2 regions of the Mesorhizobium sp. M0854 genome follow, and region 2 is predicted to be linked to the other one. Evidence: riboswitches for the same ligand, from Rfam matches in the RefSeq annotation. Region 2 holds a riboswitch; the other holds the start of a gene.
What was found. Region 2 has a riboswitch for thiamine pyrophosphate ahead of thiB (thiamine ABC transporter substrate binding subunit). Riboswitches for the same ligand answer to the same signal wherever they lie in the genome.
Positions count from the first base shown of each region.

Region 1: another riboswitch for thiamine pyrophosphate. It lies ahead of thiC (phosphomethylpyrimidine synthase ThiC); the one in region 2 lies ahead of thiB (thiamine ABC transporter substrate binding subunit).

Region 1 is NZ_JAMYOL010000008.1:212,578-220,306, forward strand. It holds gene NKH99_RS15810 (conjugal transfer protein TraG) at 1-1,123, opposite strand, end outside; gene NKH99_RS15815 (YybH family protein) at 1,651-2,106, opposite strand; gene NKH99_RS15820 (Fic family protein) at 3,239-4,783, shown strand; TPP riboswitch at 4,966-5,082, shown strand; gene thiC (phosphomethylpyrimidine synthase ThiC) at 5,187-7,022, shown strand; gene thiO (glycine oxidase ThiO) at 7,019-7,729, shown strand, end outside.
Region 2 is NZ_JAMYOL010000007.1:154,749-162,477, reverse strand. It holds gene NKH99_RS14265 (RNA polymerase factor sigma-32) at 108-965, shown strand; gene NKH99_RS14260 (M48 family metalloprotease) at 979-2,448, opposite strand; gene thiQ (thiamine ABC transporter ATP-binding protein) at 2,702-3,493, opposite strand; gene thiP (thiamine/thiamine pyrophosphate ABC transporter permease) at 3,490-5,109, opposite strand; gene thiB (thiamine ABC transporter substrate binding subunit) at 5,347-6,360, opposite strand; TPP riboswitch at 6,404-6,518, opposite strand; gene NKH99_RS14240 (thiamine diphosphokinase) at 6,646-7,290, shown strand; gene NKH99_RS14235 (ABC-F family ATP-binding cassette domain-containing protein) at 7,306-7,729, shown strand, end outside.

The sequences.
Region 1 (7,729 bases), on a different contig from region 2:
TTGTGCGACTGATGTCCGATGGCGGCACGACCAGATAAAGCGTCGTCGGCCGTGCCTCCTCGACAAGGTCTGCGATCCGCCAGTCACAGCATGACGTCACCTTGGCCACAACTGGATCGCGGTAGAGGCCCAGAAAACTCATGGCCGTCGAGAGCACGCCGGAACGCTCGTTCTCGGACTTGTTAAGCAGTTCCCGAGCAGCCGACGCCACGACAGGATGCGGGCCTGCATCACCCAAATGCCGCGTCAGCATCATGGCGCGCAGCGTTGCCTCGATTGGCCGCTCTGGATCGGAAAGGAAGTTCGCCACGCCTGCGAGGGTCTTGTCTTTCTCCGCATAGAGCACGTGCAGTATTGCGCCGACCAGCAACGCATGGCTGGTCTTCTCCCAGTGGTTGCGGCGTTCCAATGTGCCTTCTGGGTCGACCAGGACATCCGCCACGTTCTGCACATCTCGAACTTCCCACTCGCCCCGTCGCACCTCCAGCAGAGGATTGTAGGCTGCTGATCCAGCATTGGTCGGGTCGAACAGAAGCACCTGGCCGAAACGGGCCCGCCATCCGGCCGTCAGTTCCCAGTTTTCGCCTTTGATGTCGTGGACGATTGCCGAACCCGGCCAAGTCAGTAGTGACGGCACGACCAGGCCGACGCCTTTCCCGCTTCGGGTCGGTGCGAAACATAGCACGTGTTCCGGACCGTCGTGGCGCAGATAGTGTCGGCCCAACATACCCAGGATCACCCCATCCTGACCGATCATCCCAGCGGCCTTGATTTCGTCTCGCGTCGCCCAGCGCGCCGAGCCGTAAGTCGTGGTGTCCTTTGCCTCGCGCCCCCGCCACAGCGACATCCCGATCGCTGCGACGATAGCCATGAGGCTTCCGCTCGCCGCAATCGCCGCGCCCTCGAGGAAGACCTTCGGCGCGTAGGCGTCGTAGAAAAACCACCACCAGAAAAAGGCTGGCGGCGGATAAACGGGCTGTCCAGCCAATTCGAACCACGGCGGACCGAGTTGGCTTTGAAAGCCGAGCCGCCCTGCCGTCCACTGTGTTGCTCCCCATGTTGTCGCGACGACGATCAGAAAGGCGGTGAGTATCTGACCCCATAAAACCTTGCTTGCCGGCATCGGTCGTTTCCCAAATGGATGATCGGAACAACCGAAAAGCTCGAATTCCTAAATTCGCAAGAAGAATGGGGCGGTCGAAGCAGCATGGCGTACCCGGACGTGGAAAGACTTGCCCGATGCGGGCTCGAATGTTGAACGAGCATCGGGGGGCTGCTTTCTTCTGGAGCCGTTGAGCCGCTACTTTGCCCAATGATAATCAGTTGTCTCGGCTCAGATGGCATTTGACGAGATGGACGGGTTCTTGGAGAACCGCGGATTGCCCACGACCAAATGAACAAGAGCCCTCAGCGGCGCGCCGAGCCGGAGAACGCTCTAGTCCCGGCAAGTGGTGGTCAGCCGGAATTGCCGTTCTGCTGAGCTCGAATCTTACCGCCTCGCTGATCGGTAGCGCGATAGATCCAGAACCGACTCGATGAGCAGACCCATCAAGTCTGTTCAATTTTGTTAATCAATTCAGTCACATCAACTATTGCCATGGACTTTCGTTGGACTATTGCAAGCCGCGCCGGCCTCATGGGTCGCGGAATCTATTGGGCCGCACCAAAGTTCCAGATGTCCCGATGCAGGCGCCACGTCCCGTCGTCCCCTTTTTTCCAAACGACAATGTACTTGCCCGCAACGGTGGAAGGGGCACCGCCTTTGCTCGGCACACCGAGCGTAAATGCGCCAACTTCGTAGGCGAGATTCCCGCTCCCTTCCACTTCCAGCGCCTTCAGGGTGAGATTTTTCATCCCGGCCTTGATTGCGCCCTGCCAGAATTCTTCCACGCCCTTGCGGTCATCGACGCGTTTGCCGTCGGGTGGCAGCAGGGCGGCATCTTCGGTATACATTTGACCTACCGCTGCTGCGTTTCCGCTGTTGAAGGCGTCCATGAATTTTACCAACGCCGCTTCGATGTCCTCACGAGCCGAGTGGGCGGCCGCAGACAATGCAGACGAAAAAAGCAGCACAGCAGCAAATGCAAATGACTGAACCAGTCTCATTTCGTCCTCCCTTGCGTGCCCGACATGCCCACCCGATGAATAGCGCCGACCCGAGGGCGCCGCGGCGCGTTCGATGGCCGGGCGCGGATTATATTAGACTTATCTGATATGACGGCGCAAGCGCAACTGCGACCCTCTGAATGACCAGCGTAGCAGCTGTCGGAGAGCTTCAAAGCGGCGGCTACCGCCTCACTGCCCTCCTCGTCTCGACGAAAGAGTTCGTTCGAATGATGCTTTTCCGTGGCTTTGCTCGCAAGTTTTCGTCAGCCAGCACAGGGCCTCCTCTTACGGTCGCTGGTCGTCAAGGCCCAGCGGCCACTAGCTGACAGTCCCCCCCGTAGCCAAGCCGCTGGGCCCCTCGACGTGGGGAACGAGCATTGGAGACGATGTCGCGCTTTCCGTTACAGCCCGAAGGCGGGTGACAGATGACCGCGTCAGCCTCTCCACTCCGAGCTGCGATTTCACGCATTCGATCAGGCACAGCTCTCTCGGGCACCAAGCATGAGTCAGCTCCCGAATGAGCAGGTGCCGCCCAGTTCGGCTTCGGCCCTTGCGCGCGCAAAGTATTGGGCGAGATCGATCGGCAGTCCGATCGGCAAATTGGGGCAGCGATGGCGAGAATGAATGCCAGGAACTTCCCTTCGGTGCCGCTTCGTCGATCTGTTTGCCGAGAAGACGCGCGCTGCGTGCCGCCCCCCATACCGCAGAGAACTCACTTCAGGTCACACACACACGACGCCACCGAGATCCTGCATCACTTTTCTACTCCGACGCCGCCACGTCACCAAGATCAGTCGCGAGCGTGATCGCGGCTATCAAATCGGGATCGCGCACCGGAGTGCTCTATGAGTGAGCCCCGAACGGCGCGCTCGAGCAATCCGGCTCGACGTAAGGCGGGCCATCCGTGCCGGCCTCGTGACTAAGACGGGCGAATGGCGGTTCCTGGACTCACCTTTTTGGTCTGAAGTCGCTTCCTTGAGCCGGTGGCGGAGTTCTTGCTTGATCGACCTCAGCACTATTTTGGAATCGGTTTTCGGAAAATTTGTCTTGTGGCATCAATTTTCATGGGATAGGATCATTTTTCATAGGTTTTGCCGACTAAACCAAAATTCAATGGAAGGATTCGCGTTTCATGCCTGCGGTGCAACAGCACCAATTTTCAGGTCCTGTTACCGTTTTTCAGGAAATCCGCCTTCCTGAAACGGCGACCCCGGCCGGGTACAGCGCCCTGATCGGAGCCTACAGGCTCGCCGCGCCCTTGCCCCGTAGGTTGTTCGCCACTGGCGAGCATCATCGCATTACCGAACGGGATGGCTGGCGGATCATGACCCCCCGCCATGCCCCAAATCCTACCCTCGAAGGCCACCTGACCTTTGCGCTCAAGTACGAGGGACTGGACCTTGCCGTCCTCAAGCGGCTGTTCCAAGTGACCGGTCCCGCGCCGATCGAGGCGCTGGTCCGTGAAAGCCCGACCGGCAGTTATGCCCGCCGCATCTGGTTTTTATATGAATGGCTGAGGGACGCGCGTATCGATCTGCCGGACGCGGAGGCCGGACGATACATTCCGGTTGTCGATCCCGAGCTGCAGTGGCCCGGACCCGACAAGACCGCTTCGCGCTATCGCGTAAGGGACAATCTCCCGGGCACGCGTGAGTTCTGCCCTCTGGTGTTCCGCACCAAGATTCTCGAAAAATTCATCGGCCTTGAACTACCGCGGCGCGCGGAGGCAATCGTAGCGGACGTGCCGCGCGACCTCCTTGCTCGGACCGCCGCCTTTCTTTTGCTCAAAGACTCGCGATCAAGCTATGCGATCGAGGGCGAGCACCCGCCGCAAGATCGCATCCAGCGCTGGGGCCGCGCCATCGGCGAAGCCGGCCGCTGGCCGATCGATCGCGATGAGCTGCTGCGTCTGCAAAGAATTGTACTTGGTGACGCTCGTTTCGTAAGACTTGGCTTCCGAAAAGAAGGAGGTTTCGTCGGTGAGCATGATCGAGACAACGGTACGCCCTTGCCCGATCACATCAGCGCTCGGCCCGAGGACCTGCCGCGGCTAATCGATGGAATGGCGGCGTTCGATCAGGGCCCCGCGCAAAAGCTTGATGCAGTCGTAGCCGCCGCAATCCTCGCCTTCGGCTTTGTCTATATTCACCCGTTCGAGGACGGAAACGGCCGCATTCACCGCTACCTAATCCACCACGTCCTTGCCATGCGCGGCTTCAATCCGCCGGGAGTGGTCTTTCCCGTCTCGGCCGCGATCCTGGACCAGATCAACGAGTACAGGGGCGTGCTCGAGAGCTATTCGCAGCGCCTTCTGCCGTTGGTGGAATGGGAACCGACGCCGCAATTCAACGTCCGGGTGCTGAATGACACCGGTGATTTCTACCGGTTCTTCGATGCAACCCCGCACGCCGAATTCCTCTATGCTTGCGTTCAGCGGACGATCGAACGGGACCTTCCCGAGGAAACCGCATTTCTGCAGCGCTACGATCAGTTCCGGCAGCAGGTGGACGCCTTTATCGACATGCCCGAGCGGTTGACCGATCTGCTCTTCCGTTTTCTTCACCAGAATGATGGCCATCTATCGAACCGCGCGCGCGAGAAGGAATTCGCCGCGCTGACCAGTGACGAGGCAGGAAGAATCGAGGCGATCTACGCGCAAACCTTTGGTGCCCATTGAAGGTGTGATCATCAGGATCGATTTTTAGTCCGACGCTTTGCGATTCCCTTGTCCTTGCCTTCATCTCCGACGCTTGACTTGTCGCCGAGACATGCACGATTTTTTCCGCACGGTCTGACCGGCCGCCGATCAGCCGCGGCCAGAACGCGCTTGACAAACCGGAGCCGTCCCGTCCAACCTCACGCATTCACCAGGGGAGTCCCGGCAAGGGGCTGAGATACTGCTGGCATTCGCGGCGCAGTGACCCGTTGAACCTGATCCAGTTCATACTGGCGTAGGGACGGTGCAAGCGCTTTGCGGGAGTTTACGCCCGAGGTCCTGTTTCGGCAGGTCGACAGAAGCGTCTTTTCATCCTTCCGGCACAGAACTGGGTCTCCAATGCAACGAGCAAAGGAGCCTCAAGATGAATGCCCTCACCCCCGCCGTCTCGACGGGACCGCTGCCTGCCTCGCGCAAAATCCACAAATCCGGTACCATCCACCCGCAGCTCAGGGTGCCGATGCGCGAAATCTCCGTCCATCCGACGGCAGGCGAGCCGCCGGTGACCGCTTACGATCCGTCCGGCCCCTATACCGACCCGACTGTCGAAACCAGCATCGAAAACGGCCTTGCACGGCTTCGCCATGAATGGGTCACCGCGCGCGGCGATGTCGAAGCCTATGACGGCCGCCACGTCCGGCCAGAAGACAATGGGTTTGCGGCAGGCGAGCGCCTAACACCGGAATTTCCAGTCCGCAACCGGCCACTCCGGGCCCAGACCGGCAAGGCGGTGACACAGCTTGCCTATGCGCGCGCTGGCATCATCACGCCCGAAATGGAGTTCGTCGCCATCCGCGAGAACCTTGGTCGCGAGATCCTGCACGGCAAGCTTGAGCGCGACGGCGAGGCCTTCGGCGCGGCGATCCCCGACTTCGTCACGCCTGAATTCGTCCGCCACGAGGTGGCGCGCGGACGCGCGATCATTCCCGCCAACATCAATCATCCCGAGAGCGAACCGATGATCATCGGCCGCAATTTCCTGGTCAAGATCAACGCCAATATCGGTAACTCCGCCGTCACATCGTCGATGGCTGAAGAGGTCGAAAAGATGGTGTGGGCGATCCGCTGGGGCGCCGACACGGTGATGGATCTGTCGACCGGCCGCAACATCCACAACATCCGCGAATGGATCGTCCGCAACTCGCCGGTGCCGATCGGCACGGTGCCGCTCTACCAGGCGCTCGAGAAAGTCGGCGGCATTGCCGAGGATCTTACCTGGAAGGTTTACCGCGACACGCTGATCGAACAGGCCGAACAGGGCGTCGACTATTTCACCATCCACGCCGGCGTGCGGCTGCATTACATCCCGCTGACCGTTGACCGGGTCACGGGTATCGTCTCGCGCGGCGGCTCGATCATGGCAAAATGGTGCCTGCACCATCACCGGGAAAGCTTCCTCTACGAGCACTTTGCGGAGATCTGCGACATCTGCCGCGCTTATGACGTCTCCTTCTCGCTCGGCGACGGCCTTCGTCCCGGCTCGATTGCCGATGCCAACGACGCGGCGCAATTCGCCGAGCTGGAAACGCTCGGCGAGCTGACGCAGATCGCCTGGGCGAAAGATTGCCAGGTGATGATCGAGGGGCCCGGCCACGTGCCGATGCACAAGATCAAGGCGAACATGGACAAGCAGCTCGCCGTCTGTGGCGAGGCGCCGTTCTATACGCTTGGACCGCTGACGACCGACATCGCGCCGGGCTACGACCACATCACTTCCGGCATCGGCGCGGCGATGATCGGCTGGTTCGGAACGGCCATGCTCTGCTACGTCACGCCCAAGGAGCATCTCGGCCTTCCCGACCGCGATGACGTCAAGACCGGCGTGATCACCTACAAGATCGCAGCGCACGCGGCCGACCTGGCGAAGGGCCACCCGGCGGCGAAAGTCAGGGATGACGCCCTTTCCCGCGCGCGCTTTGAGTTCCGTTGGGAGGACCAGTTCAACCTGTCGCTCGACCCCGAAACCGCACGGTCCTTCCACGACCAGACCTTGCCCAAGGAGGCGCACAAGCTGGCGCATTTCTGCTCGATGTGCGGACCGAAATTCTGCTCGATGCGTATCTCTCACGACATCCGCGCCGAGGCACAGAAAGAGGGCATGGCGGCGATGGCGGCGAAATACCGCGAGGGCGGCGATCTCTACGTGCCAGCGGACGAGACCGTCGCACCGCTCACGCCTCAGCCAGGTAAGCCGTCATGAAGGTGCTGATAAAGGGGGCCGGCGTCGCCGGCCTCACCGCCGCCTTCGAACTCGCCGCCCGCGGCGCGACGGTCACGGTCGCCGAGATCCGGCATGGCCTTGGAGGCAATGCGTCGTGGTTCGCCGGCGGCATGCTGGCGCCATGGTGCGAGCGTGAAAGCGCCGAGCAGCCGGTGCTGGACCTTGGACGTGACGCTGCCGACTGGTGGGATGCGGTGCTGCCGGGTCAGGTGACACGGGGCGGAACACTTGTCGTGGCCGCCCCGCGTGATGCCGGCGAGCTCGACCGCCTCGCCAGCCGCACGTCGGGCCATCGGCGTGTCGACGAAGACGAAATTGCGCTCCTGGAGCCCGACTTAGCCGGCCGCTTTCGCCGCGGATTGCTCTTTCCCGATGAGGGCCATCTCGATCCGCGCCAGGCGATGGCAGCACTTCATGACAAGCTCGCAGCCATGGGTGTCAAATTCCACTTCGGCACCGACGCCCGGCATGTTTCCGGTTTCGATCGTCAGATCGATTGCACGGGAATGGCAGCCGCCGATGACAGGCTTCGCGGCGTTCGCGGCGAAATGCTGATCCTAAACACGCCAGACTTCTCGCTGTCGCGCCCGGTCCGGTTGCTGCATCCGCGCTTTCCGCTCTATGCGGTACCGCGTGCCGACGCCCAGTTCATGATCGGTGCGACGATGATTGAAAGCCGGTCCGCC
Region 2 (7,729 bases):
CCCGCATGGCACGTTCTTCGCTGTTGTAGGGCGCGGCGCCGCCATTTCAACCATCGGCGCCAACTCACGATTCGATCGCACCGCAACGCCTGAAGCAGGAGCGCGGCATGATGGAAGACAGTGCAGGACGGACCATGGTTCGCGCGGCGATGAAAGCCCCTTATCTGGAACGTGACGAAGAGCATCTCCTGGCGCTGCGCTGGAAGGAAAACAATGACCAGCACGCGCTGCACCGCATCACCGTCGCGCATATGCGGCTGGTCATTTCCATGGCGTCGCGGTTTCGCCACTACGGCCTTCCGCTGGGCGACCTGATCCAGGAAGGCCATGTCGGGCTGCTGGAGGCCGCGGCCCGTTTCGAACCCGAGCGCGAGGTGCGGTTCTCGACCTACGCGACTTGGTGGATTCGCGCCTCGATGCAGGACTATATCCTGCGCAACTGGTCGATCGTGCGCGGCGGCACCAGCTCGGCGCAAAAGGCGCTGTTCTTCAACCTGCGGCGTCTGCGCGCCCGCCTGGCAAACGGCGCCGAGCAGACGTCGAATGCCACGCTCTACCGCGAAGTGTCGGCGGCTCTCGGGGTATCGGAAGCCGATGTGGCGATGATGGATTCCCGCCTTTCGGCGCCGGACAGCTCGCTCAACACGCCGCTAGCCGACGATGCGGGCGCAACCGAGCGGATGGAGTTCCTGGTTTCGGATGACCCGCTGCCCGATGAGGTCGTCGGCGATACGATCGACGTCGAACGCCGCTCGGTGTGGCTGAAGACGGCACTCGGCGCTCTCAATGCGCGCGAGCTCAGGATTATCGAGGAACGCCGGCTGAGCGACGAGGGCGCGACGCTCGAAGCGCTCGGCGAGACGCTCGGCATCTCCAAGGAACGTGTCCGGCAGATCGAGGCGCGCGCCATGGAAAAGCTCAAGGTGGCGCTGGTAAAGCAGAATCCGGAATTTCTCGCAGCCTGAATCGCGTCGCCTGCTATTTGTCGGTGACGATCTTGACCTTGTCGCCGGCCGAAACCGCGGCACCCGGCGACAGCGCGTTGAGCACCCTGAACAAATCCAGCTTGCGGTCGACGCCGACCATCTGCGCGGCCAGGGAGCCCATTGTCTGGCCGGGCTGCACCGTGACGATGCGGATACGCAGCGGCTTCAACGCCGCCTTCTCGGCAGCACTCAGGATGCGGAACGAGCCGCTGACCGAGCGCGCCACCGTGCTCAGCGAGGTGCTGGCCGACGGTGCAGCAGTCAGCAAGCGGTAGACCTGGCCGCCGGCGCGGATCACCGCAATGTCGAATTGCCAGCCATCGGCGCCGGCATGCGCGGTTGCCGCTTCGTTGCCGTTGATCGTCTCCTGGCGCACGCTGCTGTCGTCGAGGCCGGCAACCCAGCCGCTGCGGATGTAGTCGGTCAGCGAGCGGTCCTTGTCGATCGAAACGCCGTCGAAGCGGATTGCCATGTCGCCCGGGCCTGTGGCCGTCACCGCCGCCGCCGAATTGTCGATGACGAAACCGTTGGGCACCGAGAACGACACACCGAGGCCAGGGTGCAGGAAGGTTTCGCCGCGCACGTAGCCTTCCTCCGGCGTGTCGCCGTAAAGCAGCCCGTCTACGCCGGCAAGAAATGAATCGCGGTCGCGCGACCCGACACCAGGCGCGCCGAACTGGCGGGCGTGGCGCTGCGCGAGATCGATACGCTGCGGCGTGTTGGGGTGCGTCGCCAGGAAGTCGAGGCTGGCGTCGGTGGCGCCGCTGATCGAGCGGAAATCGGTATAGGCCGACATCGACTGCAGGAAGCGGCCGGCGGCGTAGGGGTCGAAACCGGCTTCGCCGATCGACTTGATGCCGATGGCGTCCGCCTCCAGCTCCTGATTGCGCGAGAACTGGGCCAGCCTCAGCTTGCCGCGGATCAGCGCCGCCTTGGCCGTCGGGTTGTCGCCGAGCACGTCCGAAACGACCTTGGTCGCCAACCCCTCTTCGGCTTCCAGCTGCTGGCGCTGCAGGCCGTGGTTGGCTGTAACGTGGCCCATCTCATGCGCAATGACGGCGGCCAGCTCGGCGGAATCGTTGGCCAGCGCCAGCAGCCCGCGGGTGATGTAGAGATAACCGCCCGGCAGCGCGAAGGCATTGACGTTGGGCGAGTTGAGGATGGTGATGCGGTAGGTCTGGGTTGGGTTGGCCGACACCACGGTCAGTCTGCCGACGATCTTGGCCACCATGCGCTCGAGCTTGGGGTCGGAATACTCGCCGCCATAGGTGGCGAGGATGCGCGGGTGCTGCGCCTTCGCCAGTTGAGCGAGCTTGCCGTTGGCGGCGACATTGTCGACCGTGATCGGCTTGTCTGAGGGCTGAAAGCCTGATTCCTGCACGTCGGGAGGCGTGAACATCTGGCAGCTTGCCAGCGCCACGGCAAGACCGGCCAGCGCCAGAAAGCGCGCCAGCGGTTTCACCCTCCGATTGTCGATGCCGGTCGGCAGATCGGCTTCCTTTCAAGTCCTGGCACGTGACCGCGAAAATCGGGCGCGATTTCCGGAAAGCATCACGCGCAAATCAAGTGCTACGGCGTCCTTCGTGCGTCCGACAGATACGAGGCAGCAAGGGCAAATCACGGTCTAGGCCGGACCAGCTCCTGGCGGACCTAGCCACACTACCTCGACCATGGCAAGCAAGCGCCGCTTCGCCTTCCGCCGGTTTGACCATAAATTATGTCCGCTTCCGGGCAACATCTCGTGATCCAGCCGCAAACGGACCCGAGCCGATATAGCGTCGGAATGCCTCCGGTCCAGCCCCGACGAAAAAATCGGCCGCGGTGCCCGTCGCGGCAACCGTGCCACCATCCAGGAAAACCATGTTTTGGCCGATACGGCGCGCATCGTCCGGCTGGTGCGTGACGAATAACACCGTCATGCGCTGCTCCGAATGGACGTCGGCCACCAGGTCGAGCATGTCGTCGCGCAGTGCCGGTCCGAGCGAAGCGAACGGCTCGTCGAGCAACAGCACCGGCCGGTCGCGCACCAGGACCCGGGCGAGCGCGACGCGCTGCCGCTCGCCGCCGGAGAGTTCGCGCGGCAGCCGGCTTTCCTTGCCGGCAAGGCCGACGCGCTTCAGCGCTGCGGCGATTGCGGCGCGGTCAGCCTCGCTCAGCCTGAGCGAAGGCGAGCGGCCGAGCCCGACATTCTGCTCGAGGGACAGATGGGCAAACAGGTTGTTTTCCTGGAACACCATCGATACCGGCCGCGCTGATGGCGGCGCAGTGCTGACGTCGGCGCCGCCGATCAGCACGCGGCCCGACCGCGGCGTCTCGAAGCCGGCCACCAGATTGAGCAGCGTCGACTTTCCCGAACCGCTCGGCCCCATGATGGCGGTGATTTCCGACGCCGGGAAATCGACATCGAATATAAGCGGCGTTTCACCATAGCTGAACGAGACATTATCGAGCCGCACGGCCGCGCCTTTTTCCACCGAAATGGACCGTTCCGGGCTGATCGGCATCATGATTTCTCCCTCCTTCCCAGCCAGTCCGCGGCCAACACCAGCGCCAGGCAGACAAGGCCGAGCAGCAGCGCCAGGCCGGCGGCATCCTCGGTGCGGTAACTGCCCATGCGCGCCAGCAGCAGATAGGGCAAGGTCTGCACGGAATCGCTGCCGAACAGCGCAATGACGCCGAGATCGCCGAGCGACAGCGCCATGGCGAACGCGAAGCCGGTGGCGAGCGGCCGCCGCAGCGACGGCCAATCGACCAGCCGCAACCGGTTCCAGCCCGAGATGCCAAGCTGTGCGCAGAGCCGTTCGTGGCGTTCGCTCGCTGCGTCATAGGCAGGGCGGATGGCGCGGATGGCGAACGGCATCGCCATCACCGCATTGACCGCAACGACCATGACAGGGGCGATCGCAAAGACATCGCCGACGGTGCGCAGGAGCAAGAACCAGCCGGCACCGATGACGATGGGCGGCACCACCAGGACGAACCCCGCACCGGTGTCGGCCAGGTGTTCGAGCAGCGTCCTCCTGCCGCTCCGCCGGGTGAGCGCCAGCGCCCGGCGCGCCATCACCAGCGACAGCGACAACGCCACAGAGAGCAGCGCCGACAGGAGGGAGAGCACGGCACTGGTCGCCGTCGCTTGCCGCACCGCGCTCTCGCCGGCCAGGCGGCCGAGATCGGCGCCAAGCCCGGCTGCCAGCGTGGCCGCCATCGGCCCGGCGACAAACAGCAGTGCGAGCCCGATCGCCAGCGCGTTCAGCACGGTCTCGGCCGCACCGGCTGAAAAATACCGGCGCGGCGCCACCGGCAGATTGGCGTCGCCGGTCATATTGGCGCCAAGCCGCGTCAGTGCCAGCACGACGACGAAGGTCAGGGCAATCTGCAGCAGGGTCAGCGTCACCGCCCGCGCCGGGTCGAAGTCGAAACGCAGCGCCTGGTAGATGGCAACCTCGAGCGTCGTCGCGCGCGGCCCGCCACCGAGCGTAAGCACGATGGTGAAGGAGGTGATGCACAGCATGAAAACGAGCCCGGCAACGCCGGGCAAGGCCGCACGCAGCGGCGGCCATTCGATCAGCCGGAAGGCCGGCGCAGCCCCCATGCCAAGCTGGCTCGCCAGCCGCCATTGGTTAGCCGGCACGGTCTGCAACGCCTCCAGGAACAGCCGCGTCGCCAGCGGCAGGTTGAAGAAGACATGGGCGGCGAGTATGCCCGACAAGCCATAGATGCCGGGCCAGCTCTGGCCGCCTAGCGCGCCCAGCGTGCCGGCGAAATAGCCGGCGCGGCCATAGAGCGCCAAGACACCGAGGGCGGCAACAATGGCCGGCAGCGCCAGTGGCACGGCGAAAAGCTGGAGGATGAAGCCTCGCCCGAAAAAACGCGGATGCCGCGACAGGGCGCGCGCGACGAACAGCGCCGGTGCAACGGAGAGCAGGGTCGACAGCAGAGCCTGCCAGAGCGTGAAACGGACGACGCGCAAGAGATAGGAATCGAAAGCGGAGGCGGCGCCGGACAGGTCGCGTGTGGCTTCGACGACGAGCCCGGCGAATGCACCGCCGATCAGCAGCGCGATGGCGGCGAGCGCGACGATGCCGGCAGTGACGCGGGAGTCCAATGATACCGCGCGTTGCACGCTAGACCACCAGATTCGAGATTCTTAGCGAGGACAGCGTTCCTTCGCGCCCCCCTCTGTCCTGCCGGACATCTCCCCCACGAGGGGGGAGATCGGGTGTCACCCACGCGTTCGCCTCACTCCAACGTTGCCAAGGAAGAGCCAGCAATGAAGCTGCCAATCTCCCCCCTTGAGGGGGAGATGGCCGGCAGGCCGGAGGGGGGTGGCTTGGCGCAAACATCCGACGAGGCTTGAGCCCTACCTGCTCATCGCCGCAAGCCACTCATCGACCCAGGCCTTGCGGTTGGCCGCGACGTCTTCCGGGCTGAACAGCAGGGTCTTGGTCGGCTTGACCAGCTTGTCGAACGCCGGGTTGAGCGGCTTGTCGGTTTTGCCGGCCGGGAACATCCAGTTGGTTTCGGGAATGACATCCTGGAATTTCGGTCCGGTCATGAAGGCAATGAACTTTTCCGCCAGCGGGTTCTTCGCGCCCTTGGTGGTGATCCCCGCAACCTCGATCTGCAGATATTCGCCCTCCTCGAAGGACGCCGCCTGGTAGCGCTCGGTGTTTTCGGCGACCATGTGGTAGGCCGGCGAGGTGGTGTAGGACAGCACCATCGGCGCCTCGCCCTTGGTGAACAGGCCGTAGGCCTCGCTCCAGCCCGGCGTTACCGTCAGCACCTTCGCCTTGAGTTTGGCCCAGGCTTCCGGCGCCTTGTCGCCATAGACCGATTTGACCCACAGCAGCAGGCCAAGGCCCGGCGTCGAGGTGCGCGGATCCTGGATGACGATCTTCTCTCCGGCATCGCCCTCGACCAATTCCCTGAGGCTCTTCGGCGGGCTCTTCAGTTTTTCGGTATCGTAGACGACGGCGAAATAGCCATAGTCGAACGGCACGAAAATATCGTCGCTCCAGCCGCCCGGCACATTGACGCCCGAGACGGCGCCGTGCGGCGAAAACAGGCCGGTTGCCTTGGCGTCGGCGGTTAAGTTGGTATCGAGGCCAAGTACGATATCGGCCTTGGTCGCGGCGCCTTCCAGCTTCACACGGTTGAGCAGCGCCACGCCGTCGGCGACCGAGACGAATTCGACGACGCAACTGCATTCGGCCTCGAAGGCCTTCTTCACCGCCGGTCCCGGACCCCAATCGGCGGTGAAGCTTTCATAGGTATAGACCGTCAGTCTATCCTGTGCCGATGCCTGCCCTGGCAGGGCGAGCGCGGATGCCGCAAGCAGGACAATTGAGACAAGAGAATGGAAAAAACTGCGCATCGGCGCCTCCTTCGTTCGCGTTGAAAGGAATTGAGGCGTCGGGCTGTCCGAAACGTCTAATCCCTCCGCCGGTACAAACCGGATCAGGTTCAGCGGGTTGGCAGTCTTGCCTCTCAGCCGGTCCGCGAAAATCGCGTCCGGCACCCCGTTAGAGCGTTGCGACACATAGGCCCGGCCGAAGTGCTGCGCAAGCGGAAGTTTGCCGGGCATCCAAAGCCCAGCCTTCCGTTTCGTCTGCCGTTTCATCTTCCGTTTCCGGGGCAGGGCTGGTAAGGGCCACGAGATATGAGCACATTCACCATCCTGCTTGGCGGCGATCTCATCCGCACACCGCTGCTCGACCGCCAGGTCGAAGGCTCGCGCGTCATCGCCGCCGACGCCGGCATCGGCCATGCCCGTATGCTGGGCCTGAGGCCGGAACTCTGGGTCGGCGATTTCGATTCCGTGCCTGCCGAGTTGCCGGAGGATCTGGCCGCCGTGCCACGGCAGGTGTTTCCTGCCGAAAAAGACAAGACCGACGGTGAACTCGCTATCGCCGCCGCGCTCGAACGCGGTGCGACCAGCCTTGTGCTCGCAGGCGCCTTCGGCGGCAAACGTACCGACCACATCTTCCTGCATCTGGCGCTGAGCGTCCGGCTGGCGGAAGGCGGGACGAAAGTGCTTTTGACCAGTGGCGTACAGGAAGGCATTCCCTTGCTGCCGGGAAAGACTGGCTTCGACTATGCCGACGGCACGCTGTTTTCGGTGCTCGGCTTCTCCGATCTCGCCGGCCTGAGCGTCACCGGCGCCAAATGGCCGCTCGACCATGTCGAGGTTGCGTTCGGCTCGTCGCTGACCATTTCCAACGAGGTCAATGGCCGGCTCGAAATCGCGCTGGCCAGCGGCCGCGCGCTGCTGCTCGCGCATCCCTACCCTCTTCCGGAAAGCTGAGCCCAGAAAGCTGACATGGCGCCGCCGCTTCTCAATCTCGACGGGATAAAGCTGACCTTTGGCGGCACGCCGCTGCTCGACGGTGCCGCCCTGACGGCCTCTGCTGGCGACAAGATCGCCCTGGTTGGCCGCAACGGCTCTGGCAAGTCGACGCTCCTCAAGATCGCCGCCGGGCTGATTGAACCGCAGGACGGCGAAGTCTTCCGCCAGCCTTCGGCGACCGTGCGCTACTTGCCGCAAATGCCCGACATGGACGGCTTTGCGACTGTCCGCGCCTATGTCGAGGCGGGGCTCGGGCCGGCCGACGATCCCTACCGCGCCACCTATCTGATGGAGCATCTCGGCCTGACCGGCGAGGAACGGCCGAACGACCTCTCCGGCGGCGAGGCGCGGCGCGCCGCCCTCGCCCGCGTCATGGCGCCGGAGCCCGACATTCTCC